Linked DNA regions of Geobacillus stearothermophilus ATCC 12980. The protein of the gene in region 1 interacts with the protein of each later gene in a pairwise test. Links are inferred from orthologs where the notes say so. Each region holds a gene or a part of one and is shown on either strand. Other genes may lie near its edges.

What was found.
Region 2: the proteins of rlmB (region 1) and tsaE interact in binary tests that used the Escherichia coli proteins (3 or more experiments, as listed by UniProt). The link is inferred for Geobacillus stearothermophilus ATCC 12980 from one-to-one orthologs.

Annotation. Positions count from the first base shown.
Region 1 is NZ_CP128494.1:97,690-114,558, forward strand. The notes cover bases 9,300-12,252. They hold rlmB (23S rRNA (guanosine(2251)-2'-O)-methyltransferase RlmB), read left to right. Parts: upstream 9,300-10,383; coding sequence 10,384-11,121; downstream 11,122-12,252. Other genes in these bases: cysS (cysteine--tRNA ligase), read left to right, coding at 9,300-9,958; QSJ10_RS00560 (Mini-ribonuclease 3), read left to right, coding at 9,962-10,384; QSJ10_RS00570 (NYN domain-containing protein), read left to right, coding at 11,125-11,637; sigH (RNA polymerase sporulation sigma factor SigH), read left to right, coding at 11,674-12,252. Also shown: ATP-dependent protease ATP-binding subunit ClpC, read left to right, coding at 1-1,915; DNA repair protein RadA, read left to right, coding at 1,991-3,361; QSJ10_RS00530 (PIN/TRAM domain-containing protein), read left to right, coding at 3,647-4,741; ispD (2-C-methyl-D-erythritol 4-phosphate cytidylyltransferase), read left to right, coding at 4,763-5,449; ispF (2-C-methyl-D-erythritol 2,4-cyclodiphosphate synthase), read left to right, coding at 5,464-5,946; gltX (glutamate--tRNA ligase), read left to right, coding at 6,053-7,522; cysE (serine O-acetyltransferase), read left to right, coding at 7,894-8,571; more of cysS, read left to right, coding at 8,549-9,299; more of sigH, read left to right, coding at 12,253-12,357; preprotein translocase subunit SecE, read left to right, coding at 12,655-12,837; transcription termination/antitermination protein NusG, read left to right, coding at 12,950-13,483; rplK (50S ribosomal protein L11), read left to right, coding at 13,725-14,150; rplA (50S ribosomal protein L1), read left to right, coding at 14,332-15,033; rplJ (50S ribosomal protein L10), read left to right, coding at 15,292-15,792; rplL (50S ribosomal protein L7/L12), read left to right, coding at 15,847-16,215; QSJ10_RS00610 (class I SAM-dependent methyltransferase), read left to right, coding at 16,328-16,869. UniProt on the Escherichia coli protein: Specifically methylates the ribose of guanosine 2251 in 23S rRNA.
Region 2 is NZ_CP128494.1:220,056-229,056, forward strand. What follows is about bases 872-3,721. They hold tsaE (tRNA (adenosine(37)-N6)-threonylcarbamoyltransferase complex ATPase subunit type 1 TsaE), read left to right. Parts: upstream 872-1,992; coding sequence 1,993-2,451; downstream 2,452-3,721. Other genes in these bases: tsaB (tRNA (adenosine(37)-N6)-threonylcarbamoyltransferase complex dimerization subunit type 1 TsaB), read left to right, coding at 2,448-3,188; rimI (ribosomal protein S18-alanine N-acetyltransferase), read left to right, coding at 3,148-3,600; tsaD (tRNA (adenosine(37)-N6)-threonylcarbamoyltransferase complex transferase subunit TsaD), read left to right, coding at 3,597-3,721. Outside these bases: more of tsaD, read left to right, coding at 3,722-4,610; ribosomal protection-like ABC-F family protein, read right to left, coding at 5,315-7,246; cyclic pyranopterin monophosphate synthase MoaC, read left to right, coding at 7,342-7,830; QSJ10_RS01295 (redox-sensing transcriptional repressor Rex), read left to right, coding at 7,846-8,487; tatA (twin-arginine translocase TatA/TatE family subunit), read left to right, coding at 8,505-8,657; twin-arginine translocase subunit TatC, read left to right, coding at 8,678-9,001. UniProt on the Escherichia coli protein: Required for the formation of a threonylcarbamoyl group on adenosine at position 37 (t(6)A37) in tRNAs that read codons beginning with adenine.

The DNA.
Region 1 (16,869 bases):
TGCCCGCGAAGGGCGGCTTGATCCGGTCATCGGCCGCAGCAAAGAAATTCAGCGTGTTATTGAAGTGTTGAGCCGACGGACAAAAAACAACCCGGTGCTCATCGGTGAACCGGGGGTTGGAAAAACAGCGATCGCGGAAGGATTGGCCCAGCAAATCGTCAACAACGAAGTGCCGGAAACGCTGCGCGACAAACGGGTCATGACGCTCGATATGGGGACGGTCGTCGCCGGGACGAAATACCGCGGCGAATTTGAAGACCGGCTGAAAAAAGTGATGGACGAAATTCGCCAGGCGGGCAATATCATTTTGTTCATCGATGAACTCCATACGTTAATCGGCGCTGGCGGAGCCGAAGGGGCCATCGACGCGTCGAACATTTTAAAGCCGGCCTTGGCGCGTGGAGAATTGCAATGTATCGGTGCGACAACGCTTGATGAATACCGCAAATACATTGAGAAAGATGCTGCGCTCGAGCGCCGCTTCCAGCCGATTCACGTCGATGAGCCGACAGTTGAAGAGTCGATTCAAATTTTAAAAGGGCTGCGCGACCGGTATGAAGCGCATCATCGCGTCTCGATTTCCGATGAGGCGATCATTCAGGCAGTCAAACTTTCCGACCGGTATATTACCGACCGGTTCCTGCCGGATAAAGCGATCGACTTGATTGATGAAGCTTGCTCGAAAGTGCGTCTCCGTTCGTTCACGGCGCCGCCGAAACTGAAAGAACTGGAGCAAAAGCTTGAAGAAGTGCGAAAAGAGAAAGATGCGGCCGTGCAAAGCCAAGAATTTGAAAAAGCGGCGTCGCTGCGTGATATGGAGCAGCGGCTGCGTGAAGAGCTTGAAGAAACGAAACGTGCGTGGAAAGAAAAACAAGGCCAAGAAAATTTGGAAGTGACGGTCGAAGACATTGCCGCGGTCGTCTCGAGTTGGACCGGGATTCCGGTATCGAAGCTGGCCGAGACGGAAACCGAGCGGCTGTTGAAACTGGAAGAAATTTTGCATTCGCGCGTCGTCGGCCAAGACGAGGCGGTCAAAGCGGTGGCCAAAGCGGTGCGCCGCGCCCGGGCTGGCCTCAAAGACCCGAAACGCCCGATCGGTTCGTTCATTTTCCTCGGCCCGACCGGCGTCGGGAAAACGGAATTGGCCCGTGCATTGGCCGAGGCAATGTTTGGAGATGAAGATGCCCTCATTCGCATCGATATGTCCGAGTATATGGAAAAACACTCGACATCGCGGCTCATCGGTTCGCCGCCGGGGTATGTCGGCTACGAAGAAGGCGGTCAGCTGACCGAAAAAGTGCGTCGCAAGCCATACTCGGTCGTTCTGTTGGATGAGATGGAAAAAGCGCATCCGGACGTGTTTAACATCTTGCTGCAGGTGCTCGAAGACGGGCGGTTGACTGACTCGAAAGGGCGGACGGTTGACTTCCGCAACACGATCATCATTATGACATCGAACGTCGGCGCGGATGCTTTGAAGCGGAACAAGTATGTCGGCTTTAACATCCAGGATGGAAACCAGCAATACAAAGACATGAAAAGCAAGGTCATGGATGAGCTGAAAAAAGCGTTCCGTCCGGAGTTTTTGAACCGGATCGATGAAATTATCGTCTTCCATTCGCTTGAAAAAGACCATCTAAAACAAATTGTCCGTCTGATGGCTGATACGCTGGTGAAACGGCTGAAAGAGCAAGATATTGACCTTGAATTGACGGAGGCGGCGATTGAGAAAATCGCTGCTGAAGGTTTCGATCCGGAATACGGGGCTCGCCCGTTGCGCCGCGCTTTGCAAAAACATATTGAAGACCGTTTGTCCGAAGAACTGTTAAAAGGCACGATCGCCAAAGGACAAAAAGTCGTCGTTGATGTGAAAGATGGGGAATTTGTCGTATTGGCAAAACAGGCCGTGATGTGATGAAAAAAGGTATGCGGCACGATGCTGCCCATACCTTTTTTCCATATGGAACACAAGAGAGAAAGGGTTAGTTCAATGGCGAAAAAGAAGACGAAATTTGTTTGCCAAGAGTGCGGATACGAATCGGCGAAGTGGCTCGGCCGCTGCCCGGGATGCCAAACGTGGAACTCATTCGTCGAGGAAATCGAGCCGGTCAGAACCGCTGTGCGTGGGGCATTTCTCCATTCGGAGCCGTCCGGGTCCGCTAAACCGGTTCCGATTACTGCCGTTGCCGCGGTGCAAGAGCCGCGCATCGAAACGAACAGTGCAGAGTTCAATCGCGTGCTCGGTGGGGGGATCGTCAAAGGGTCGCTCGTCTTAATCGGCGGCGACCCCGGCATCGGCAAGTCGACGCTGTTGCTGCAGGCCTCAGCGCAACTGGCGGCTAGGCATACAGTGTTGTATGTATCGGGCGAGGAATCCGTCAAACAGGTAAAACTGCGCGCTGGGCGCCTTCGCGCCGAGTCCGATCATCTGTATGTGTTAGCGGAGGCGAATTTGGAATATATTGTATCAGCGATTGAAACGATTCAGCCCTCCTGTGTCGTGATTGATTCAATCCAGACGGTGTACCGGACGGATATTACGTCAGCGCCGGGCAGTGTCGCCCAAGTGCGCGAGTGCACCGCTGAGTTGATGAAAATCGCCAAAACAAAAGGCGTCGCCATTTTTATCGTCGGCCATGTGACGAAAGAAGGGGCGATCGCCGGGCCGCGCATTCTCGAGCATATGGTCGATACCGTCCTTTATTTTGAGGGGGAGCGGCATCATACGTACCGCATTTTGCGGGCGGTGAAAAACCGCTTCGGTTCGACGAATGAAATCGGTATTTTTGAAATGCGCGACATCGGGCTGCGGGAAGTGGAAAATCCGTCCGAAGTGTTTTTGGAAGAGCGATCGCACGGGGCGGCGGGTTCGACGGTGGTGGCGGCCATGGAAGGGACGCGCCCGGTTCTGGTGGAAATTCAAGCGCTCGTTTCGCCGACAAGCTTCGGCAACCCGAGGCGGATGGCGACCGGCCTCGATCATAACCGCGTGTCGTTGCTTATGGCCGTATTGGAAAAGCGGGTCGGGCTGCTGTTGCAAAACCAAGATGCCTATTTGAAGGTGGCGGGCGGAGTGAAGCTTGATGAGCCGGCCATTGACCTAGCCATCGCCGTCAGCATCGCCTCAAGCTTTCGCGATCGGCCGACCAATCCGACCGACGTCATTATCGGTGAAGTCGGGTTGACCGGGGAAGTGCGGCGTGTCTCCCGCATTGAACAGCGTGTGCAAGAGGCTGTCAAACTAGGTTTTTCCCGTGTCATTGTACCGAAAAACAATTTGGCAGGTTGGCAGCCGCCGGCAAGCGTTCAGGTGATCGGCGTTTCCCATGTGGCTGAGGCGCTCGAGCATACGATGATTTGAATGCTTTCTTCGGGGGAACGGGCAAATAGGAAACGGCTGGGGGCGCTCGCTAAAGCATCCTCTTGCTCCGCCCCGATCATGTTTTGCATGAAATGACCGAACTTTTTGTTTCGAACAACGTAAATATATATAGGGGGGCAACGTCCTTCCGCTGTGCACAGGCGTCCAGCGCGAATTGTTACAAGCGGATGTCGAATGTTCAAAAATGGTTAAAAATTGGGTTTCGGTTGGTTTCAAACATTGGAAACTGTTTATAATGTTAGATAGGGAGGTGAAGATGAGCCGATGGTCAAACGTGTCGTACAACTATTTTTTTTCGCCGTAGGCGGAACGCTGGGCGCCATGTTTTTGCCTGATTTGCTTGCGCTGTTGAATGTAAGCGACATGCCGCTCATCCATAATTCCTATACGTTGGCGGTGTTGGGCGCTGTTCTTTTCTTTTTGTTGACGTTTTGGCTTGTGGATTATGTTGTGGACATGGTGCGCTGGGTCGAGGAAACATTGGTAAGGGCGCCTGCTGCTGACGTGCTGTTTGGCAGCCTCGGGCTGATTTTTGGTCTTATTATTGCGTTTTTGGTCGTCATGCCGCTGCAATCGTTTCGAATTCAAGTGTTGAACACGGTGCTGCCGATTTTTTTGACGATCTTGCTTGGCTATTTAGGGTTTCGTGTCGGCTTAAAGAAACGGAATGAGCTGATGAACTTATTTTCTCTTTCCAATCGAATGACAAAGAAAAAAGGCGGAGAAACCGAGAACGAGGCGCCGAAAGGTGGAGCGGTGAAAATTTTGGACACAAGCGTCATCATCGATGGGCGGATCGCGGACATTTGCCAAACCGGGTTTTTGGAAGGCCCGCTTGTCATTCCCCGTTTTGTGTTAGAGGAGCTCCAGCATATCGCCGACTCCTCCGATGTGCTGAAGCGAAACCGCGGCCGCCGCGGCTTGGATATTTTAAACCGCATTCAAAAAGAGATGGCGATGAAGGTGGAAATTCATGAGGCCGACTTCAGCGATGTGCAAGAAGTCGACAGCAAGCTCGTCAAACTAGCCAAACAGCTTCAAGGCGTCGTCGTCACAAACGATTTCAACTTGAACAAAGTGTGTGAGCTGCAAAACGTGCGCGTCCTTAATATCAACGATTTGGCTAATGCCGTCAAGCCGATCGTCCTGCCGGGCGAGGAGCTGAATGTGCATGTCATTAAGGACGGAAAGGAACATAACCAGGGCGTTGCTTACTTGGATGACGGAACGATGATTGTTGTCGAAGACGGCAAAGAATATATCGGCAAACGGGTTGACGTCCTAGTCACCAGCGTGTTACAAACATCTGCGGGGAGAATGATTTTTGCCAAGCTGAAGCTGTTGCAAAAAGCGCTGTAAACAGAACAGGGGAAACGTCCAATGAACTACGAAGCGATTGTCTTGGCGGCCGGACAAGGAAAGAGGATGAACGCCGGTATGAATAAGCAGTTTATTGAACTAGGCGGCGAACCGCTCATCGTCCGGACGCTGAAGGTGTTCGACCGCGATGAACGGTGCGCCCGCGTCGTGCTTGTCGTGAATCCGGCGGAGCGAAGCCGCTTTGAGCAACTTGTCGTTCGTTTTCGTATCAAAAAAGTGGCAGCGTTCGCTGAGGGCGGCGAGGAGCGGCAACATAGCGTCTATAACGGGCTGCAGGCGTTAGAGGGACGGGGCATTGTCCTGATCCACGACGGCGCCCGCCCGTTTATTCACGTCCGCCATTTGCATGAGCTGGCGGATGCAGCCGCCCGATACGGGGCAGCGGTCCCGGCTGTGCGGGTGAAAGACACAATCAAAAAAGTGGACGGTTTGTTTGTCGAACAGACGATTGATCGTTCCAGCTTGTGGGCGGTGCAGACGCCACAAGCTTTTCGTCTGTCTTTGATCGCCGAGGCGCATGAGGCTGCGAAACGGGAAGGCTATCTTGGCACGGACGACGCCAGCCTCGTCGAGCGGCTCGGCAAGCCGGTGAAAATTGTAGAAGGGGACTACCGCAACATTAAACTGACGACTCCGGAAGACATTTTGTTTGCCGAGGCGATTTTAGCGAGCCGCGTCGCAGAGTAAACGGAGGTGAAGACATGTTTCGCATCGGACAAGGGTTTGACGTTCACCAGCTCGTTGAAGGGCGTCCGCTTATCATTGGCGGCGTACATATTCCGCATGAGAAAGGGCTGCTCGGCCATTCGGATGCCGATGTGCTGCTCCACGCGGTGGCGGACGCGTGCCTTGGAGCGATTGGCGCCGGCGATATCGGACGGCATTTTCCTGATGATGACCCGCGCTATAAAGACGCGGACTCAACCGAATTGTTGGCGCACGTATGGACGCTCGTCCGGAAGGAAGGGTATGCATTGGTGAACGCCGACTGTACGATTATCGCTCAAAAGCCGAAAATGGCTCCGTACATTGAGGAGATGAAAGCCGTGATCGCCCGCCTGCTTGAAGCCGAGCGCACACAAGTGAACGTCAAGGCGACGACAACGGAAAAACTCGGGTTCACCGGGCGCGGGGAAGGCATTGCCGCCCAAGCGGTCGTGTTGCTTAAAAAGAGCGGGGAGTAAGGCGCAACCGTTAGGCGCCGAATGGGGCGAGCCGTCCGTTTTGAACTTTGCCGCGATAAACGGTACAATAAGGGTACAAGTTTGGATGAAAGTGGAGGGTTGGACGATGGCAAAAGATGTGCGCGTGCGCTATGCGCCGAGCCCGACCGGCCATTTGCATATCGGAGGGGCGCGGACCGCGCTGTTTAACTATTTGTTTGCTCGCCATCACGGCGGAAAAATGATCGTCCGCATCGAGGATACGGATATCGAACGGAACGTGGAAGGCGGCGAACAGTCGCAGCTCGAAAACTTACAATGGCTCGGCATCGATTATGACGAGTCCGTTGATAAAGATGGCGGCTATGGTCCGTACCGCCAGACGGAGCGGCTTGATATATACCGGAAGTATGTGGACGAACTGCTCGAGCAAGGACATGCGTACAAATGTTTTTGCACGCCGGAAGAGCTTGAGCGGGAGCGGGAGGAGCAGCGTGCGGCCGGCATCGCCGCTCCGCAATACAGCGGCAAGTGCCGCCGTTTGACGCCGGAACAGGTCGCGGAACTTGAGGCGCAAGGCAAGCCGTATACGATCCGCCTCAAGGTGCCGGAAGGGAAAACATACGAAGTCGACGATCTGGTGCGCGGCAAAGTGACGTTTGAATCGAAAGATATCGGCGATTGGGTCATTGTGAAGGCGAACGGTATTCCGACGTACAACTTTGCCGTCGTCATCGACGACCACCTTATGGAGATCAGCCATGTGTTCCGCGGTGAGGAGCATTTGTCCAACACGCCGAAGCAGCTGATGGTGTATGAATATTTTGGCTGGGAGCCGCCGCAGTTTGCCCATTTGACGTTGATTGTCAACGAACAGCGGAAAAAGTTGTCCAAGCGCGATGAGTCAATCATTCAGTTCGTGTCGCAATACAAAGAGCTCGGCTATTTGCCGGAAGCGATGTTCAACTTTTTCGCCCTCTTAGGCTGGTCGCCGGAAGGGGAGGAAGAAATTTTTTCGAAAGACGAGCTCATCCGCATCTTCGACGTTTCGCGGCTGTCAAAGTCGCCGTCGATGTTTGACACGAAAAAGCTGACATGGATGAACAATCAATACATCAAAAAACTCGATTTGGACCGGCTCGTCGAATTGGCTTTGCCGCATTTGGTGAAAGCCGGGCGCTTGCCGGCGGACATGAGCGACGAACAGCGGCAGTGGGCGCGCGATTTAATCGCACTGTATCAAGAGCAAATGAGCTACGGGGCGGAGATTGTTCCGTTGTCCGAGTTGTTCTTTAAGGAAGAAGTCGAATACGAAGATGAGGCGCGCCAAGTGCTCGCCGAAGAACAAGTGCCCGACGTGCTTTCGGCCTTTTTGGCCCATGTGCGGGACCTCGACCCGTTTACAGCCGACGAAATTAAAGCGGCGATTAAGGGGGTGCAAAAGGCGACCGGACAAAAAGGGAAAAAGCTGTTTATGCCAATTCGCGCCGCGGTGACCGGGCAAACGCACGGGCCGGAGCTTCCGTTTGCCATTCAGCTGCTCGGCAAACAAAAAGTAATCGAGCGGCTCGAGCGGGCGCTGCAAGAAAAATTTTAGCGGAATAGGTGTGCACGTTTGCGTAGTGCGTGTGGTATAATAATACAAAGTTTATCGGTTGAACAAGCGCATAGTGAAAAAGCGTTGACGAGGAGAAGTAGGAAACGCCGTCATCCCAGAGAGAGTCGCCTTGGCTGGAAGCGGCTTATGCCCGGCGTTATCCGAAATGCGCCTCGGAGTCTCCTTTCGAACCGGAACAGAGACGTTCTGCAGTAGAGAGGAGCGGAGCCTCTCCGTTATCGGACTCGAGCGAGTGAAACGGCGTTTTCCCGTTTCGCTAAACAGAGTGGAACCGCGCCAAAAGCGTCTCTGTGTCTTCGGCACAGGGACGCTTTTTTATTCAAAACAACTTAGAGGGATGGAGGGAGGACATGATGTTTAAAACGTTAAAAGAGGATATTGAGGTCATTTTTGAACAAGACCCGGCGGCAAGAAGCTACCTGGAAGTCATTTTAACGTACTCCGGCCTGCATGCCATTTGGGCGCATCGGATCGCTCATGCGCTTTACAAACGGAAATTTTACTTTCTTGCCCGGTTGATTTCGCAAATCAGCCGCTTTTTCACCGGCATTGAAATTCATCCGGGCGCCAAAATCGGCCGCCGCTTTTTCATCGACCACGGCATGGGTGTGGTGATCGGCGAAACGTGCGAAATCGGCGACAATGTCACGGTCTATCAAGGGGTCACATTAGGAGGGACAGGGAAAGAAAAAGGGAAGCGGCACCCGACGATCAAAGACAACTGTTTGATCGCTGCCGGCGCGAAAGTGCTCGGGTCGATTACGATCGGCGAAAACTCGAAAATTGGCGCCGGGTCGGTCGTGTTAAAAGACGTGCCGCCCAACTCAACCGTCGTTGGCATTCCGGGCCGCGTGGTTGTGCGTGATGGAGTGAAAGTGAAAAAAGATTTGAACCACACCGACCTGCCAGATCCGATCGCTGACCGGTTCCGGGAGCTTGAAGAGGAGATCGTCCGGCTGAAAAGCGAGTTGGAGGCATTGAAACAGCAAGAAAGGAAGAGCGAGTATGAGCAGCATCCGGCTTTATAATACGTTGACGCGAAAAAAGGAACCGTTTGAGCCGCTTGAGCCCAACAAGGTCAAAATGTATGTATGCGGTCCTACCGTTTACAACTATATCCATATCGGGAACGCCCGGGCCGCCATCGTCTTTGACACGATCCGCCGCTATTTGGAGTTCCGCGGCTACGACGTGACGTACGTATCCAATTTTACCGATGTCGACGACAAACTGATTAAGGCGGCCCGCGAGCTTGGCGAAAGCGTTCCGGCGATTGCCGAGCGGTTTATCGAGGCGTATTTTGAAGACATTCAGGCGCTTGGCTGCAAAAAGGCGGACATCCACCCGCGCGTGACAGAAAATATCGGGACGATTATCGAATTCATCCAAGCGCTCATCGACAAGGGGTATGCGTACGAGGTGGATGGCGACGTCTACTACCGGACGCGCAAGTTTCCCGGTTACGGCAAGCTGTCGCACCAATCGATCGATGAATTGCAGGCTGGAGCGCGCATCGAAGTCGGCGAGAAAAAAGACGACCCGCTCGATTTCGCCCTTTGGAAAGCGGCGAAAGAAGGAGAGATTTGTTGGGACAGTCCATGGGGGAAAGGGCGGCCGGGTTGGCATATCGAATGCTCGGCGATGGCGCGCAAATATTTAGGCGATACGATCGATATCCACGCCGGCGGCCAAGATTTGACGTTCCCGCACCATGAAAACGAAATCGCCCAGTCAGAGGCTTTGACCGGCAAACCGTTTGCGAAATATTGGCTGCACAACGGGTATTTAAATATTAACAACGAAAAAATGTCGAAGTCGCTTGGCAACTTCGTGCTCGTCCACGATATCATCCGGCAGATTGACCCGCAAGTGCTGCGCTTCTTTATGTTGTCGGTGCACTATCGCCATCCGATCAACTACAGCGAAGAGCTGCTCGAGAGCGCCCGGCGCGGGCTCGAACGCTTAAGGACGGCATATGGCAACTTGCAGCACCGGCTCGGAGCGAGCACGAATTTAACCGACGACGATGACAAATGGCTGTCGCGCATCGCTGCGGTCCGCGAATCGTTCATCCGCGAAATGGACGACGATTTCAACACGGCGAACGGCATTGCGGTTCTATTTGAGCTGGCGAAACAAGCGAACTTGTATTTGCAGGAAAAGACGACATCGGAAACCGTTATTGGCGCCTTTTTGCGTGAATTTGAACAGTTGATGGACGTGCTTGGCCTCGATCCAAAGCCAAAGCAAGAAGAGCTGCTTGATGAGGAAATCGAGGCGCTGATCCAACAGCGCAACGAAGCGCGGAAAAACCGCGATTTCGCGCTGGCTGACCGCATTCGCGACGAGTTGAAGGCCAAAAACATTATTTTGGAAGATACGCCTCAAGGGACAAGATGGAAACGGGGATCATAAGCAATGGCGCAGTTTGAGACCGTTCATGATGTCAAACAATTAAATGGCTTGGCGCTCGCCTATATTGGCGATGCGGTTTATGAAGTGTACGTGCGCCGCCACTTGCTGGCGATGGGCAGCGTACGGCCGCACGAGCTGCATCGGCGGGCGATCCGCTACGTGTCGGCCCGGGCGCAAGCAAGAGTCATTTTAACCTTGCTTGATGAAGGCGTGTTGACGGAAGAGGAGCAAGCCATCGTCCGCCGCGGCCGCAACGCGAAATCAGGCACGATTCCGAAAAATACGGATGTGCAGACATACCGGCACAGCACCGCGTTCGAAGCGTTGATCGGCTATCATTTTTTACAGGACAACGGCCGGCGGGTCGACGAGTTAATCGGCCGTTCATTTGCGATTATTGAAAGGGAAGAAAGGGCGTTGGAATGATGGATTACATTATCGGCAGAAACCCGGTCATCGAGGCGCTCAAATCCGGGCGCGACATCAATAAAATCTGGATCGCGGAAGGAGCGCAGCGCCACGCCGTCGAGCCTGTCCTCGAATGGGCGAAGCGGCGGGGCGTGCTCGTCCAATATGTTCCGAAGCGCAAGCTTGACCAAATGGTTGACGGGGTGCACCAAGGGGTGATCGCCCAGGCGGCCGCATACCGCTATTACGAGGTCGACGATTTGTTTGCCCGCGCCGCCCGACGGGAAGAAGCGCCGTTTTTCCTCATTTTGGACGAAATCGAAGACCCGCATAACTTGGGCGCCATTATGCGCACCGCAGATGCGGTCGGAGCGCACGGGCTCATCATCCCGAAACGGCGGTCGGTGGGGTTGACGCCGACCGTAGCGAAGGCGTCAACCGGAGCGATCGAGCACGTTCCGGTCGCGCGCGTGACGAACTTGGCGCGGACGATCGACGAGCTGAAAGAGCGGGGCGTTTGGGTGGCTGGCACCGATGCAGACGCCAAAGATGACTACCGCTTCCTTGACGGCACGATGCCGTTGGCGCTGGTCATCGGCAGCGAGGGAAAAGGCATCAGCCGGTTAGTGCGGGAAAAGTGTGATTTCTTGTTTCGGCTGCCGATGCGGGGGCACGTCACTTCGCTCAACGCTTCTGTCGCCGCCAGTTTGCTCATGTACGAGGTGTACCGAAAGCGGTATCCGCTAGGGGAATAGCCGATGAACGTTTTAATTGTCGACGGTTACAACATCATCGGGGCATGGCCGGCGCTGCGCCGGCTGAAAGAGGAAGGCGATCTGGCAGCGGCAAGGGATTTGTTGATTGACAAACTGGCCGATTACAAAGGGTTCACCGGGGATCACGTCGTGGTCGTGTTTGACGCCCATCTCGTGCAGGGAAACGAGAAAAAGTATAAAAACTACGATATCGATGTCATTTTTACAAAGGAAAATGAGACAGCGGACGAACGGATTGAGCGGTTGGCGAAAACGCTCATCAACGCGCGCACCAAAGTGTATGTCGCGACATCGGATTATACGGAACAATGGACGGTGTTCGGTCAAGGCGCCTTGCGCAAATCGGCGCGCGAACTTCTGCACGAAATCGAAGAGGTGGAGCGGGATATTTCAAAAAAGTTGCAGTCAATGAAGCAGCATACACCGACCTTGAAAGTGCCGCTCAATGACAGAGTTGCCGAAATTTTTGAAAAATGGCGGAGAGGGCAAAAATGAGCGGTTGACGCTGTAAAAATTTGCACTGTATAATAAATGTTAGCGATTGATGCGGTCGGGGGGATCAGCGTGGGGGAATGCTTAAAAGTAGACAAGCCAAAGGATTATAAACATTTAGAGGATGAACAGCTTGTTACACTTGTTCACGAAGGGGATGGAGAAGCGCTTGATTTTTTGATCCACAAATACCAAAACTTTGTGCGCGCCAAAGCCCGCTCATACTTTTTAGTCGGGGCTGACCGCGAGGACATTGTGCAGGAAGGGATGATCGGGCTGTACAAGGCAGTCCGCGATTTTAAGGGGGACAAGCTCTCTTCATTTAAAGCGTTTGCAGAACTATGCATCACGAGGCAAATGATTACCGCGATTAAAACCGCGACCCGCCAAAAGCACATTCCGCTCAACTCTTACGTTTCCTTGGACAAGCCGATTTACGACGACGAGTCGGACCGGACGCTGATGGACGTGTTGTCCGGCACGCAGGTGACCGACCCGGAAGAGCTGATTGTCAACCGCGAGGAAGTTGACGATATTGAGCTGAAAATGGCGGAATTGCTCAGCGATTTGGAGCGGAAAGTGCTCGCGTTGTATTTGGACGGGCGCTCGTACCAAGAAATTTCCGAAGAGTTAAACCGCCATGTCAAATCGATCGACAACGCCTTGCAGCGCGTCAAACGGAAGTTGGAGAAATATTTGGAATATCGGGAAATCAGTTTGTAGGCGGTGCATCGGCCGATGGCCGAACGGAGGCCAAAAGATGGCATTGACAGCGGAAATGCTGATATGATAAATTTTTATGGACATCTCGCGGGAACGGTCAAACGTTTATGTTAACGAGCAACGTTGGCTCGCGCGCAATGCGGGAGCCGAAACTGCACGGCTGCAAAACAGGCCGGTTGCCTTGGTGCAGGCGCTTGGCGGCCAACAAGTTTTGTTCGATGAGCAACAATCATACCGTCCATCGCGAGACGAAGCAGGCGGTGGGGACAGTTTTGATCAATCGTGGAGGTACGAGGGATGCAGCGAGTAATCAACTTTTTCAAAGAAGTCGTGCGGGAGTTGAAAAAAGTGAGCTGGCCGAGCCGGAAAGAACTAGTGAACTATACGGGAATCGTATTGGCTACGGTGGCGTTTTTCACCATCTTTTTCGCCGTTGTCGACCTCGGCATTTCGCAGTTGATTCGCCTTGTATTTGAATAAGCGGGCGGATGATATGCTATAATGAAAGATAATCGTGCGAACATGGAACCCGGAAACGGGTTTTTGTTTTGCGCAGAAAACAAAATGAAAACCGCCCTAGGGAGGCTCGCTGATGGAGAAAAACTGGTATGTCGTCCATACATATTCGGGATACGAAAATAAGGTGAAAGCCAATTTGGAGAAACGCGTTGAATCAATGGGAATGCAAGACAAGATTTTCCGTGTTGTCGTCCCGGAAGAAACGGAAACGGACATCAAAAACGGCAAACGGAAAACGACGAAAAAGAAAGTGTTCCCCGGTTATGTGCTTGTCGAAATGATCATGACCGACGATTCGTGGTACGTCGTGCGCAACACGCCGGGCGTGACCGGATTTGTCGGTTCGAGCGGGGCTGGTTCGAAACCGACGCCGCTCATGGAGGAAGAAGTCAAAATGATTTTGAAGCGGATGGGCATGCCGCTTACTGAGATTGATGTCGACTACGAGGTGAATGAAACGGTCCGGATTAAAGAAGGGCCGTTTGCCAACTTCACTGGAAAAATTGAGGTGGTTGACCTCGACAAACATAAGGTGAAGCTGCTTGTCGATATGTTTGGCCGCGAAACACGGGTGGAATTGGAGTTTTCGCAAATAGAAAAAATCTAATGGAAAAGAACTTGCAATCGTTGTTGAAAAGTGATACTATTTTAAAGTCAGTATGTCTTGAATCTTAGACAAGGCATGCAGCGATGAACTTATACGTGCTGTATAAGGGAGCGAACGTGCTTGATGCGCTAATCCTCCCGGCCGAAACGGGAGATATGAAAGCGGCTCGTCAGATCGGAGCCGGATGGAGTGGGAGGGGCAATCCCTAATACCACATCACGGACTTAAGGAGGTGTGTCTCGTGGCGAAAAAAGTAATCAAGATCGTCAAACTGCAAATTCCTGCAGGGAAAGCAAATCCGGCGCCGCCAGTAGGTCCTGCGTTAGGTCAAGCCGGTGTTAATATTATGGCGTTTTGCAAAGAGTTTAATGCCCGTACCGCTGACCAGGCAGGCTTGATCATTCCGGTTGAAATTACGGTTTTTGAAGACCGTTCGTTTACATTCATCACGAAAACGCCGCCGGCCGCTGTACTGTTGAAAAAAGCGGCGGGCATCGAATCGGGCTCCGGCGAACCGAACCGCAACAAAGTAGCGACGATCAAACGTGACAAAGTGCGCGAGATTGCTGAATTGAAAATGCCGGATTTGAATGCAGCGAGCATTGAAGCAGCCATGCGTATGATTGAAGGCACGGCTCGCAGCATGGGCATTGTGATTGAAGACTAAAGCCGGTGCGTCGTTTGTAGGGGAGGTTGCGTCATTGGGCAACCTCTCTCTCCATGAACAAAAACAGCAAGACGGGCCTGATGAATGGGCATCTGTCCGCTTCTTCGTTTTCGAAAGAAGCGAAGAACGTTCAATGTGGGAGGTTTTTCCGCTAAAACCACAACCGAGGAGGATTTTTCACATGCCGAAAAGAGGAAAGAAATACTTAGAAGCATTGAAACTCGTCGACCGCTCCAAAGCATACCCGATTGCTGAAGCAATCGAGCTCGTGAAAAAAACGAACGTCGCGAAATTTGATGCGACGGTGGAAGTTGCGTTCCGGTTGGGCGTTGACCCGAAAAAAGCGGACCAACAAATTCGCGGCGCTGTCGTCCTGCCGCACGGCACGGGGAAAGTAGCGCGCGTGTTAGTGTTCGCAAAAGGGGAAAAAGCGAAAGAAGCAGAAGCAGCTGGCGCTGACTATGTCGGCGATACAGAATACATCAATAAAATCCAGCAAGGCTGGTTTGACTTTGACGTCGTTGTTGCCACGCCGGATATGATGGGCGAGGTCGGGAAACTCGGTCGTATTTTGGGTCCGAAAGGGTTAATGCCAAACCCGAAAACCGGCACGGTCACGTTTGACGTTGCGAAAGCTGTGCAGGAGATCAAAGCTGGTAAAGTGGAATACCGCGTTGATAAAGCCGGCAACATTCATGTGCCGATCGGCAAAGTATCGTTCGACAACGAGAAACTGGCCGAAAACTTCGCCGCCGTCTACGAGGCGATTTTGAAAGCCAAACCGGCGGCAGCGAAAGGGACATACGTCAAAAACGTGACGATTACGTCAACGATGGGTCCTGGCATTAAAGTGGACCCGACGACGGTGGCTGTTGCACAGTAACGGTTGACTTTCTGCGTCGAGTCTGATAAAATGCCATTTGGCTGAACAAACGAATATCATTTATACCGTAGACAGTAGGTGCCTGTTTGAGGCTTAATTTCCTACCGAGGTATGTGGACGATAGAACAGCGCGCCCTGCGTCGGGGACGAGCGGCGGTGCGTTGAACGACACCTCCATGTCTACGCGGCATGGAGGTTTTTTATTGAGCAGACGGTATAAGTGGTATTCTCTCATTTTCCTTACAGGAGGTGCAGGACGTGTCGAGCGCGATTGAACTGAAAAAACAAGTGGTTGCCGAGATTGCGGACAAATTCCGCGCCAGCAAGGCAACCGTCATCGTCGATTACCGCGGCCTGAACGTGGCGGAAATGACCGAGTTGCGCAAACAGCTGCGCGAGGCAGGCGTCGAGTTTAAAGTGTACAAAAACACCTTGACCCGTCGGGCGCTCGCGGAAGTCGGCCTGGAAGGACTGGATGAAGTGTTCACCGGTCCAAATGCCATCGCCTTCAGCAATGAAGATGTCGTGGCGCCGGCAAAAATTTTAAGCGAGTTTGCGAAAACGCATGAAGCATTGGAAATCAAAGGCGGCGTCATCGAAGGGAACATCGCCAGCAAAGAAGAAATCGATGCGTTGGCGAAACTCCCGTCCCGCGAAGGGTTGCTTTCGATGTTGCTTAGCGTTCTTCAAGCCCCGATCCGCAACTTTGCGCTTGCGATTAAAGCGGTGGCTGACAAGCAAGAGGAACAAGGCGCGTAATGGCTCATCGATATGTGCTTAACAATCATTCAGAAAACAAAGGAGGAAGTTGTGATGACGAAAGAACAAATCATTGAAGCAGTGAAAAATATGACCGTATTGGAATTAAACGAATTGGTGAAAGCGATCGAGGAAGAATTCGGCGTAACAGCTGCGGCTCCGGTTGTTGTCGCGGGCGGCGCAGCAGCCGGCGCTGAAGCAGCGGCAGAAAAAACGGAATTCGACGTCATTCTTGCCGACGCCGGCGCGCAAAAAATCAAAGTCATCAAAGTCGTTCGCGAAATCACTGGCCTCGGCCTGAAAGAAGCGAAAGACTTGGTCGACAACACCCCGAAGCCGATCAAAGAAGGCATTGCGAAAGAAGAAGCAGAAGAAATCAAAGCAAAACTCGAAGAAGCTGGCGCGAAAGTCGAAATCAAGTAATGGCTGCGCCATTGAAAAAAGAGGCTTGCCCGAAGCAAGGGACGGCCTCTTTTTTGTTACACTATATATACGGAAGGCAGTGCAGCCTGTCGACAAGGAGGAGGGGATGATGATGAGCGAGCATTATTACTCAGTCAATCCGACGTCGGAGCGAAACCCGCAAACGTGGACGTTTACGCTCCGGGGGCATGAATTTCGCTTTACAACCGACAGCGGAGTGTTTTCAAAGCGCGAAGTCGACTTTGGCACACGCCTGTTAATTGAAACGTTCGAGGAGCCGGGAGTGGCTGGGGATTTGTTGGATGTCGGCTGCGGATATGGGCCGATCGGGCTTGCCTTGGCCAAATCGTTTCCAAACCGGCGCGTTCACATGATTGATGTCAACGAGCGGGCGCTCGAACTGGCGCAGGAAAACAAGCAGGCAAACGGGATTGACAATGCGGTGATTTACAAAAGCGATCTTTTTTCGGAAGTCGGAGAACAGCGATTTGCAGCGGTCGTCACCAATCCGCCGATCCGGGCTGGCAAACGGGTCGTTTACGCGATTTTTGAACAAAGCCGGGACCACTTGCTTGACGGCGGGGAGCTATGGGTCGTCATTCAAAAAAAACAAGGGGCGCCATCAGCGCTTGAAAAGCTGAAAGAACTGTTTCC
Region 2 (9,001 bases), 110 kb from region 1 along the record:
AGGCTGATCCGTAGGCAAATCCGCGGATTGTAAGGCCAAGCGGTGATGGCGACGGAGTCATCCGGAAGTCCCCGATTTCACACTGCCAAGAAAAGCCTCTAGCGAGGGAAGAGGTGCCCGTACCGCAAACCGACACAGGTAGGCGAGGAGAGAATCCTAAGGCGCGCGGGAGAACTCTCGTTAAGGAACTCGGCAAAATGACCCCGTAACTTCGGGAGAAGGGGTGCTCGTTTGGGTGAAGAGCCCGAACGAGCCGCAGTGAAAAGGCCCAAGCGACTGTTTATCAAAAACACAGGTCTCTGCGAAGCCGAAAGGCGACGTATAGGGGCTGACACCTGCCCGGTGCTGGAAGGTTAAGGGGAGCGCTTAGCGGAAGCGAAGGTGCGAACCGAAGCCCCAGTAAACGGCGGCCGTAACTATAACGGTCCTAAGGTAGCGAAATTCCTTGTCGGGTAAGTTCCGACCCGCACGAAAGGTGTAACGACTTGGGCGCTGTCTCAACGAGAGACCCGGTGAAATTATACTACCTGTGAAGATGCAGGTTACCCGCGACAGGACGGAAAGACCCCGTGGAGCTTTACTGCAGCCTGATATGGAATTTTGGTATCGCTTGTACAGGATAGGTGGGAGCCTGGGAAGCCGGAGCGCCAGCTTCGGTGGAGGCGGCGGTGGGATACCACCCTGGCGATATTGAAATTCTAACCCGCACCCCTTAGCGGGGTGGGAGACAGTGTCAGGCGGGCAGTTTGACTGGGGCGGTCGCCTCCCAAAAGGTAACGGAGGCGCCCAAAGGTTCCCTCAGAATGGTTGGAAATCATTCGGAGAGTGCAAAGGCACAAGGGAGCTTGACTGCGAGACGGACAGGTCGAGCAGGGACGAAAGTCGGGCTTAGTGATCCGGTGGTTCCGCATGGAAGGGCCATCGCTCAACGGATAAAAGCTACCCCGGGGATAACAGGCTGATCTCCCCCAAGAGTCCACATCGACGGGGAGGTTTGGCACCTCGATGTCGGCTCATCGCATCCTGGGGCTGTAGTCGGTCCCAAGGGTTGGGCTGTTCGCCCATTAAAGCGGTACGCGAGCTGGGTTCAGAACGTCGTGAGACAGTTCGGTCCCTATCCGTCGCGGGCGCAGGAAATTTGAGAGGAGCTGTCCTTAGTACGAGAGGACCGGGATGGACGCACCGCTGGTGTACCAGTTGTCCCGCCAGGGGCACCGCTGGGTAGCTATGTGCGGACGGGATAAGCGCTGAAAGCATCTAAGCGTGAAGCCCCCCTCAAGATGAGATTTCCCACCGCGTCAGGCGGGTAAGATCCCTCGAAGATGACGAGGTCGATAGGTCCGAGGTGGAAGCGTGGCGACACGTGGAGCTGACGGATACTAATCGATCGAGGGCTTAACCTAACAAGAAAAGTGGAGGCCGCCTGCTTATCGGCGAGGCGCGCTGGAGGGCCTGCGAGCGGGCTAAGCCCGCCGCAGCAGGACCGAAGCGTCGCGAGCCGATGGCGGCCGGAACTAGACATCGAAAAGCGCAGGCGAGCGGTTCGCCCCGGCTTCTTCCGACGGTTATCTAGTTTTGAAGGAATGACTTTCCTTCTTGACAATATTTATTTTTTAAGTATAATAAATGATGTCGAAACTGAATCGCTTGCCTAGTGGTGATAGCGGAGGGGAAACACCCGTTCCCATCCCGAACACGGAAGTTAAGCCCTCCAGCGCCGATGGTAGTTGGGGCCAGCGCCCCTGCAAGAGTAGGTCGCTGCTAGGCAATCTTATTCACCAGGGAGTAGCAACACGCCTAATTCCCTTTTTCTTTTTGTTTTGCGAGTTTGATCTCAGGACTGCCCGGGAGGCTCAATATAGCCTTAGCAGGGCAGTCCTTTTGTTTTGTATGGCTGTTTTTTTGGCGCCGGCAGTGGCAACGTTGCCGTTCCTTATGGTAAAATTTCAAAAGCGGAAGCAAAGATGATAAAATGGAATAAGGTGGAACACCATGAAGCAGTTTGAACTTACCGTGCATTCTCCGGAAGAGACGAAGGCGGTTGCACGCCGGCTCGGAGAACGGCTTCAGCCGGGGATGGTCATCGCGTTAGAGGGAGATTTAGGTGCGGGAAAAACAACGTTTACGAAAGGGATTGCCGAGGGGCTGGGCATTGTACAAAACGTCAACAGCCCGACCTTCACGATTATCAAGCAGTATGATGGGCGGCTGCCGCTTTATCATATGGATGTGTATCGGCTTGAAGACGAATGGGAGGATCTCGGATTTGATGAATATTTTAACGGTGATGGTGTTGCGGTTGTCGAGTGGGCCCATTTGATTGCGGGGCAGCTGCCTGAGGAGCGGCTGACCGTTTCTTTGTTTCGCCATGGCGGCGATGAACGGAGACTTGTCTTTGAGCCGTCAGGGTGGCGCTATGAACAGCTATGCAAGGAGATTTTTGCGTCATGAAAATATTAGGGATTGATACATCGAATATGCCGCTAGGCATTGCTGTGGCGGATGGGGATGTTATTAAAGGGGAATTCATTACGAGTGTCAAAAGAGATCATTCTGTCCGGACGATGCCGGCCATTGAGTCGCTGCTTCGGCAGTGCGGAATGGCGCCCAATGAGCTTGATTTAGTTGTTGTTGCGAAAGGCCCTGGATCTTATACCGGGGTGCGGATCGGTGTCACCATTGCGAAAACGCTCGCTTGGTCGCTCGGCATTCCGATAGCCGGCGTCTCGAGTTTAGAGGTGCTCGCCGCTAATGGCCGGTATTTCCCCGGTTTGCTCGTCCCGCTGTTTGACGCGCGGCGCGGACAAATTTACACCGGGTTGTACCGGTACGAGGACGGCGCGCTCCGATGCCTTGAAGCGGACCGGATTGTGGCGGCGGACGAGTGGGCCGATCATTTACGCAGACGGGGAGAGGATGTATTGTTCATCGGGGCCGATGCGCCGGTATATAGTGAGCTGTTTCGGAGCCGCTTGGGCGGGCGGTTTTTCATGACGCCGCCGTCGTTGACATTGCCGCGGCCAAGTGAGCTCATCATGCTCGGAAAAGAGAAAGAACATGAGAATCCGCATACGTTTGTGCCGAATTACATCCGTCTTGCGGAAGCGGAAGCGAAATGGCTTGCGAAACAAAAAGGGGACGGGGACGATGGGGATCGATGTGCAATTCCGGCCGATGACCATTCATGATATCGATGAGGTCGTGCAAGTCGAACAGGCGTCGTTTACCGCGCCGTGGAGCCGGGAATCTTTTTATAATGAACTGATGTACAATCGTTACGCGAAATATATTGTCATGGTGCACCGCGGACGGATCATCGGGTATGCGGGGATGTGGCTCGTGATTGATGAAGCGCATGTGACGAATGTCGCTGTGCTGCCACAGTTTCGCGGACAAAAACTCGGCGAAGCGCTTATGCGCCGCCTTATGGAAACAGCCAAGCAGCATGGGGCGGCGACGATGACGCTGGAAGTGCGCGTCTCGAACCATGTCGCCCAGTCGTTGTACCGAAAGCTTGGGTTTCGCAATGGCGGCATCCGCAAACGGTATTATCCGGACAATTTTGAAGATGCGCTAGTGATGTGGGTGAAACTGACATGAATGAAAACGTGCATGTACTAGGTATTGAAACGAGCTGCGATGAAACAGCGGCGGCCGTGGTGAAAAACGGAAAAGAGATTTTATCGAATGTTGTGGCGTCGCAAATGGAAAGCCATCGGCGGTTTGGCGGTGTTGTGCCGGAAATTGCCTCGCGCCATCATGTCGAACAAATTACACTCGTCATGGAGGAAGCGATGCGGCAGGCTGGCGTATCGTTTTCCGATCTTGATGCCATTGCGGTGACGGCCGGACCGGGGTTGGTTGGGGCGCTCCTTGTCGGGGTGAACGCCGCAAAGGCGCTCGCGTTTGCCCACGGGTTGCCGCTTGTCGGGGTGCATCATATTGCTGGTCATATTTACGCCAACCAGCTCGTGGCGGAGATGAAATTTCCGCTGTTGGCGCTTGTCGTTTCCGGCGGGCATACGGAGCTTGTTTACATGGAAGGCCACGGGGCGTTTCAAGTCATTGGCGAGACGCGCGACGACGCTGCTGGTGAGGCGTATGACAAGGTGGCGCGGGCTTTAGGCCTTCCGTACCCAGGAGGACCGCACATCGACCGGTTGGCTCATGAGGGCGAGCCCGTGATTGATTTGCCGCGAGCGTGGCTTGAGGAAGGTTCGTATGATTTCAGCTTCAGCGGCTTAAAATCAGCGGTTCTCAATGCGCTCCACAAAGCGAAGCAGCGCGGCGAGGAGATCGATCCGAGACAGATGGCCGCGAGCTTTCAGGCCAGCGTCGTCGATGTGCTGGTGACGAAAACAGTGCAGGCGGCGAAACAGTACAATGTGCGGCAAGTGCTGCTCGCCGGCGGAGTGGCGGCCAACCGCGGGCTTCGGGCTGCACTGCAGGAGAAAATGAAAGAGCTCCCCGATGTGGAGCTTGTCATCCCACCGTTATCGCTATGCACTGATAATGCGGCGATGATTGCCGTTGCGGGAACTGTGTTATATCAACAAGGAAAGCGGGCTGATTTGGCGCTCAACGCCAATCCAAGCTTGCCGCTTGTCTAGAAGGTCGGTGATTTAGTACAAAATACTGCTAGCTCCACTTGTTTCTCAATTAGAGAAAAACTGTGGAATCAGCCTTCTTTTTTGGCGAAATGCCGTTGATTTGCTCGTGACAGCAGTTTGTCACCGGCCTTCTAGGAGGTTGGGGATTTCATAGAGCGGATCGCTTAGGGCAGGTGGTCTGCTCTTTTTTGTTTGGCAAGCGGAACGGCCGTCGGGTGGGGACTTGTTGTGCATATTTTTATCCATAGGTTGTGGACAATGTGGAAAAGTAAAAAAAACATGATAACGGCGAGGAGTGCAATACACAATCATTTTTTCATATGAGGAAAGGGATTGGTTGTGGATAATGTGGAAAAGTCGGTGAATAACTTCTGTTTTGCACAGAAAAGTGTGGATTTCTTTGTGTATAATGTGATTAACACAAAAACGGGGCTGACCTAAAAGGTCGCCTGCCTTCAAGATAGGCGCACGTCTAGTGCGGCAGAAACAGCAAGCATATATATGCAACGAAAGAGGGTGTTCCAATCCTTTGGGGACACCCTCTTGTCAGTCATCGTCCTTCACCTAAGAAGCAGCTTTCATGAACAAGGCAAAAGGCTGCTAAATGAGTTTGGCCTGTGATCGGCCTGGCGCGGTGATGCGCACGAGCAGTGCACATGAAGCCGCTAGATGCCCGTGTTGGCGTTCCCTGGCAGCGGATTGGCTCAAAACGAGGCGTAGAGCTGTTCCCACTCGGCCAATAACGTTTCAAGCTGCTGTTTCCGCTTTTCGTTTTCTTGCGTGAGCTGCTGCACGGTTTCATAATCGCCGTATACAGACGGGTCGCACAGCTGCTGCTCGGTTTCAGCGATTTGTGCTTCCAGTGCGGCGATCTCGGCTTCGATCTCTTCCAGACGGCGCTGCCGTTGGCGCTGTCGTCTTTTTTCCTCTTTTTCTTGCTCGTATGTGGATTTGGCTGTTTCGCCGCTGTCCGGTGATGCGGGCGGGTGGGAGTCCAGGCGCGCCAATTCGCGCATTTCTTCTTTTTTCGCCACGTAATAGTCATAGTCTCCTAAATATTCGACAAGCCCATCGCCCGAGAGTTCAAACAGCTTTGTCGCGATGCGATTAATGAAATAGCGGTCGTGGGAGACGAACAAGATCGTTCCCGGATAGTCGACAAGCGCCTTCTCGAGCATCTCTTTGCTGTCAAGGTCGAGATGGTTGGTCGGTTCATCCAACAAGAGAACGTTGGCTTTTTGCAACATGAGTTTGGCGAGCGCCAGGCGTGCTTTCTCTCCGCCGCTTAAGGCGGAAACCGGTTTTAAGACGTCGTCGCCGGAAAACAAAAAGTTGCCGAGCACGGTGCGAATTTCTTTTTCGGTTTTGTCCGGGTAGGCGTCCCACAACTCGTCGAGCACTCGTTTGTTTGTCGACAGTTCCGCCTGGTTTTGGTCGTAATAGCCGATTTTCACATTTGCACCGTACCGGAGCTTTCCGGATTGGACTGGGAGCTTTCCGGCGATCGTCTTCAACAATGTCGACTTGCCGATGCCGTTTGGTCCGACCAAGGCGACACTCTCCCCCCGTGTGATGCGAAAGCTGATTTGGCGGATGACCGGTGCGCCTTCGCGATAGCCGGCGGTCAATTGCTCTGCGGTGAGCACCTCATGGCCGCTCGGCCGCTCAATCGCAAAAGAAAAAGAAGCTGATTTTTCATCTCCGGCCGGGCGTTCAAGCCGCTCCATTTTTTCGAGCTGCTTTCGCCGGCTTTGCGCCCGTTTCGTTGTCGAGGCGCGGGCGATGTTGCGCCGGATGAAGTCTTCGAGGCGGGCGATTTCCTCCTGTTGCTTTTCGTATCGTTTTAGCTCTTGTTCGTATTGCTCGGCCCGAAGCTCCAAATAGCGGCTATAATTGCCGCTATACCGCTTAAGCGTCGCGTTGGACAGCTCGTACACTTCGGTGACGACTTTGTCCAAAAAGTAGCGGTCATGGGAAACGAGCAGAACGGCGCCGGGGTATGCCTGTAAATATTGCTCGAGCCATGTGAGCGTATCGAGGTCCAAATGGTTCGTCGGCTCGTCTAAAATAAGCAAGTCCGGCTTGGCCAACAGCAGTTTTCCAAGGGCGAGCCTCGTCCGCTGTCCGCCGCTTAGCGAGGAAACGGGCGTTGTTTGGTAATCGTATGACGAAAATTGCAGCCCGTGCAAAACAGAGCGGATGTCGGCTTCATACTGATAGCCCCCTTGTTCTTTGTATTGCTCTTGCAAGTTGTCATACGCTTGAAGCGTTTTTTCGTAGCGGGACGGATCGGCGAGCAGATCCGGGTCGCCAAGCTGGGCGCCGAGCTCTGCCAGCTGCGCTTCGATCGCCCGGAGCGGCGCGAATACGTCCAGCATCTCGTCCCAAATGGAGCGTGACGAGTCGAGCCCGCTGTTTTGCGCCAAATAGCCGATTTTGATATGGCTTGGCTTGATGATTTCACCGCTGTCGGAAGAAAGTTCGCCGGCGATGATCTTCAGCAGCGTCGATTTGCCTGCGCCGTTGCGGCCGACAAGAGCAATGCGGGCGCGGGACTGTATTTCTAGTTTTATATTCGATAAAATAAGGTCAGCGCCAAAATATTTCGTGAGTCCATTCACTTGCAAAATGATCATGTCCGTCACCTCGCGAATAGTTTAACGTAAGTCGCGAAAACGGTCAAAGACAGATAACGAAAAATGGTGTATAGTGATAAATGGAGGAGATTGTCTTGTCATCGTTTACGCATTTCAATGAACAAGGCCGGGCGAAAATGGTCGACATTACGAACAAGGAAGATACGATCAGGATAGCGGTGGCGAGAACGAGCGTCACCGTCAATGAAGAGATTTACGAAAAGATGACGAACAATGCCATTGAGAAAGGTGATGTGCTGGCGGTAGCCCAGGTGGCCGGGGTCATGGCGGCGAAAAAAACGGCCGATCTTATTCCGATGTGCCATCCGCTTATGTTAAAAGGCGTCGATATTGCCTTTGCTTGGGAAAAAGAGGCGGAAGCGTATAAACTTGTGATTACCGTGACGGTCAAAACGAAAGGGAGCACAGGAGTGGAGATGGAAGCGCTGACGGCGGCTTCGGTATGCGCATTGACTGTGTACGACATGTGCAAATCGCTCGATAAAGGAATGACGATCGGTCCAACGTATTTGGTCGAAAAAACGGGCGGGAAGTCCGGCCATTATCGACGGAAAACCGATTAGCTGGGGGATGAAACGATGAGCAACGAACAACCGAAAATCCCGCAGGCGACTGCCAAGCGTCTGCCGTTATACTATCGGTTTTTGAAAAATTTACATGCCTCAGGGAAGCAGCGCGTGTCCTCCGCCGAGCTGAGCGAGGCGGTGAAAGTCGATCCGGCGACAATTCGCCGCGACTTTTCGTATTTTGGCGCGCTTGGCAAAAAGGGATACGGGTATAATGTCAATTATTTGTTGTCGTTTTTCCGCCAGACGCTTGAAGAGGATGAGGTGACCGAAGTCGCCTTGTTTGGCGTCGGCAATTTAGGCACCGCCTTTTTAAACTACAACTTTTCGAAAAATAACAACACGAAAATTGTCATGGCGTTTGATGTCGATGAACGGAAGGTCGGAACGACAGTCGGCGGGGTGCCGGTCTATCATCTCGATGAGCTGGAGGAGCGGCTTCGCGGCGACATTCCGATCGCGATTTTAACCGTGCCGGCCGCCGCGGCTCAAGCGCTGACCGACCGCCTTGTCGCGCAAGGAATTAAAGGCATTTTAAACTTTACTCCGGCGCGGTTGAACGTGCCGAACCATATTCGTGTCCATCATATCGATTTAGCCATTGAGCTGCAGTCGCTCGTCTATTTTTTGAAAAACTATCCATCGCCATCGTAAAAAGGAGAGAACAACACATGAAATATTTGTTGCTCGTTCTTGTCATTTTGTTGCTGTTTGGCACGAAAAAGCTGCCGGAGTTGGGGCGGTCGTTCGGCCAGTCGCTTCGCGAGTTTAAAGACGCCACAAAAGGGCTCGCTGATGACGAAGAAACGAAAACCGACCGATGACAAGGCAGGATGGGGAAACGATGAATGACAAAGAAATGTCCGTGTATGAACACCTCGGAGAGCTGCGGAAACGGCTGATCATCGTGCTTCTCTTTTTCGTTGCGGCGCTTGTAGCCAGCTTCTTTTTTGTCGATGACGTCATTGTGTATTTGCAGCACACTGCGGAAGCGAAACAGCTGACGATGAACGCGTTCCGCCTCACCGATCCGATTAAAGTGTATTTTCAGTTTGCCTTTGTCATCGCCGCTGTACTGACTGCTCCGGTGCTGTTGTATCAAATTTGGGCGTTTGTCAGTCCGGGGCTGTATGAAAAAGAGCGGAAAGCAACGCTCAGCTACATTCCA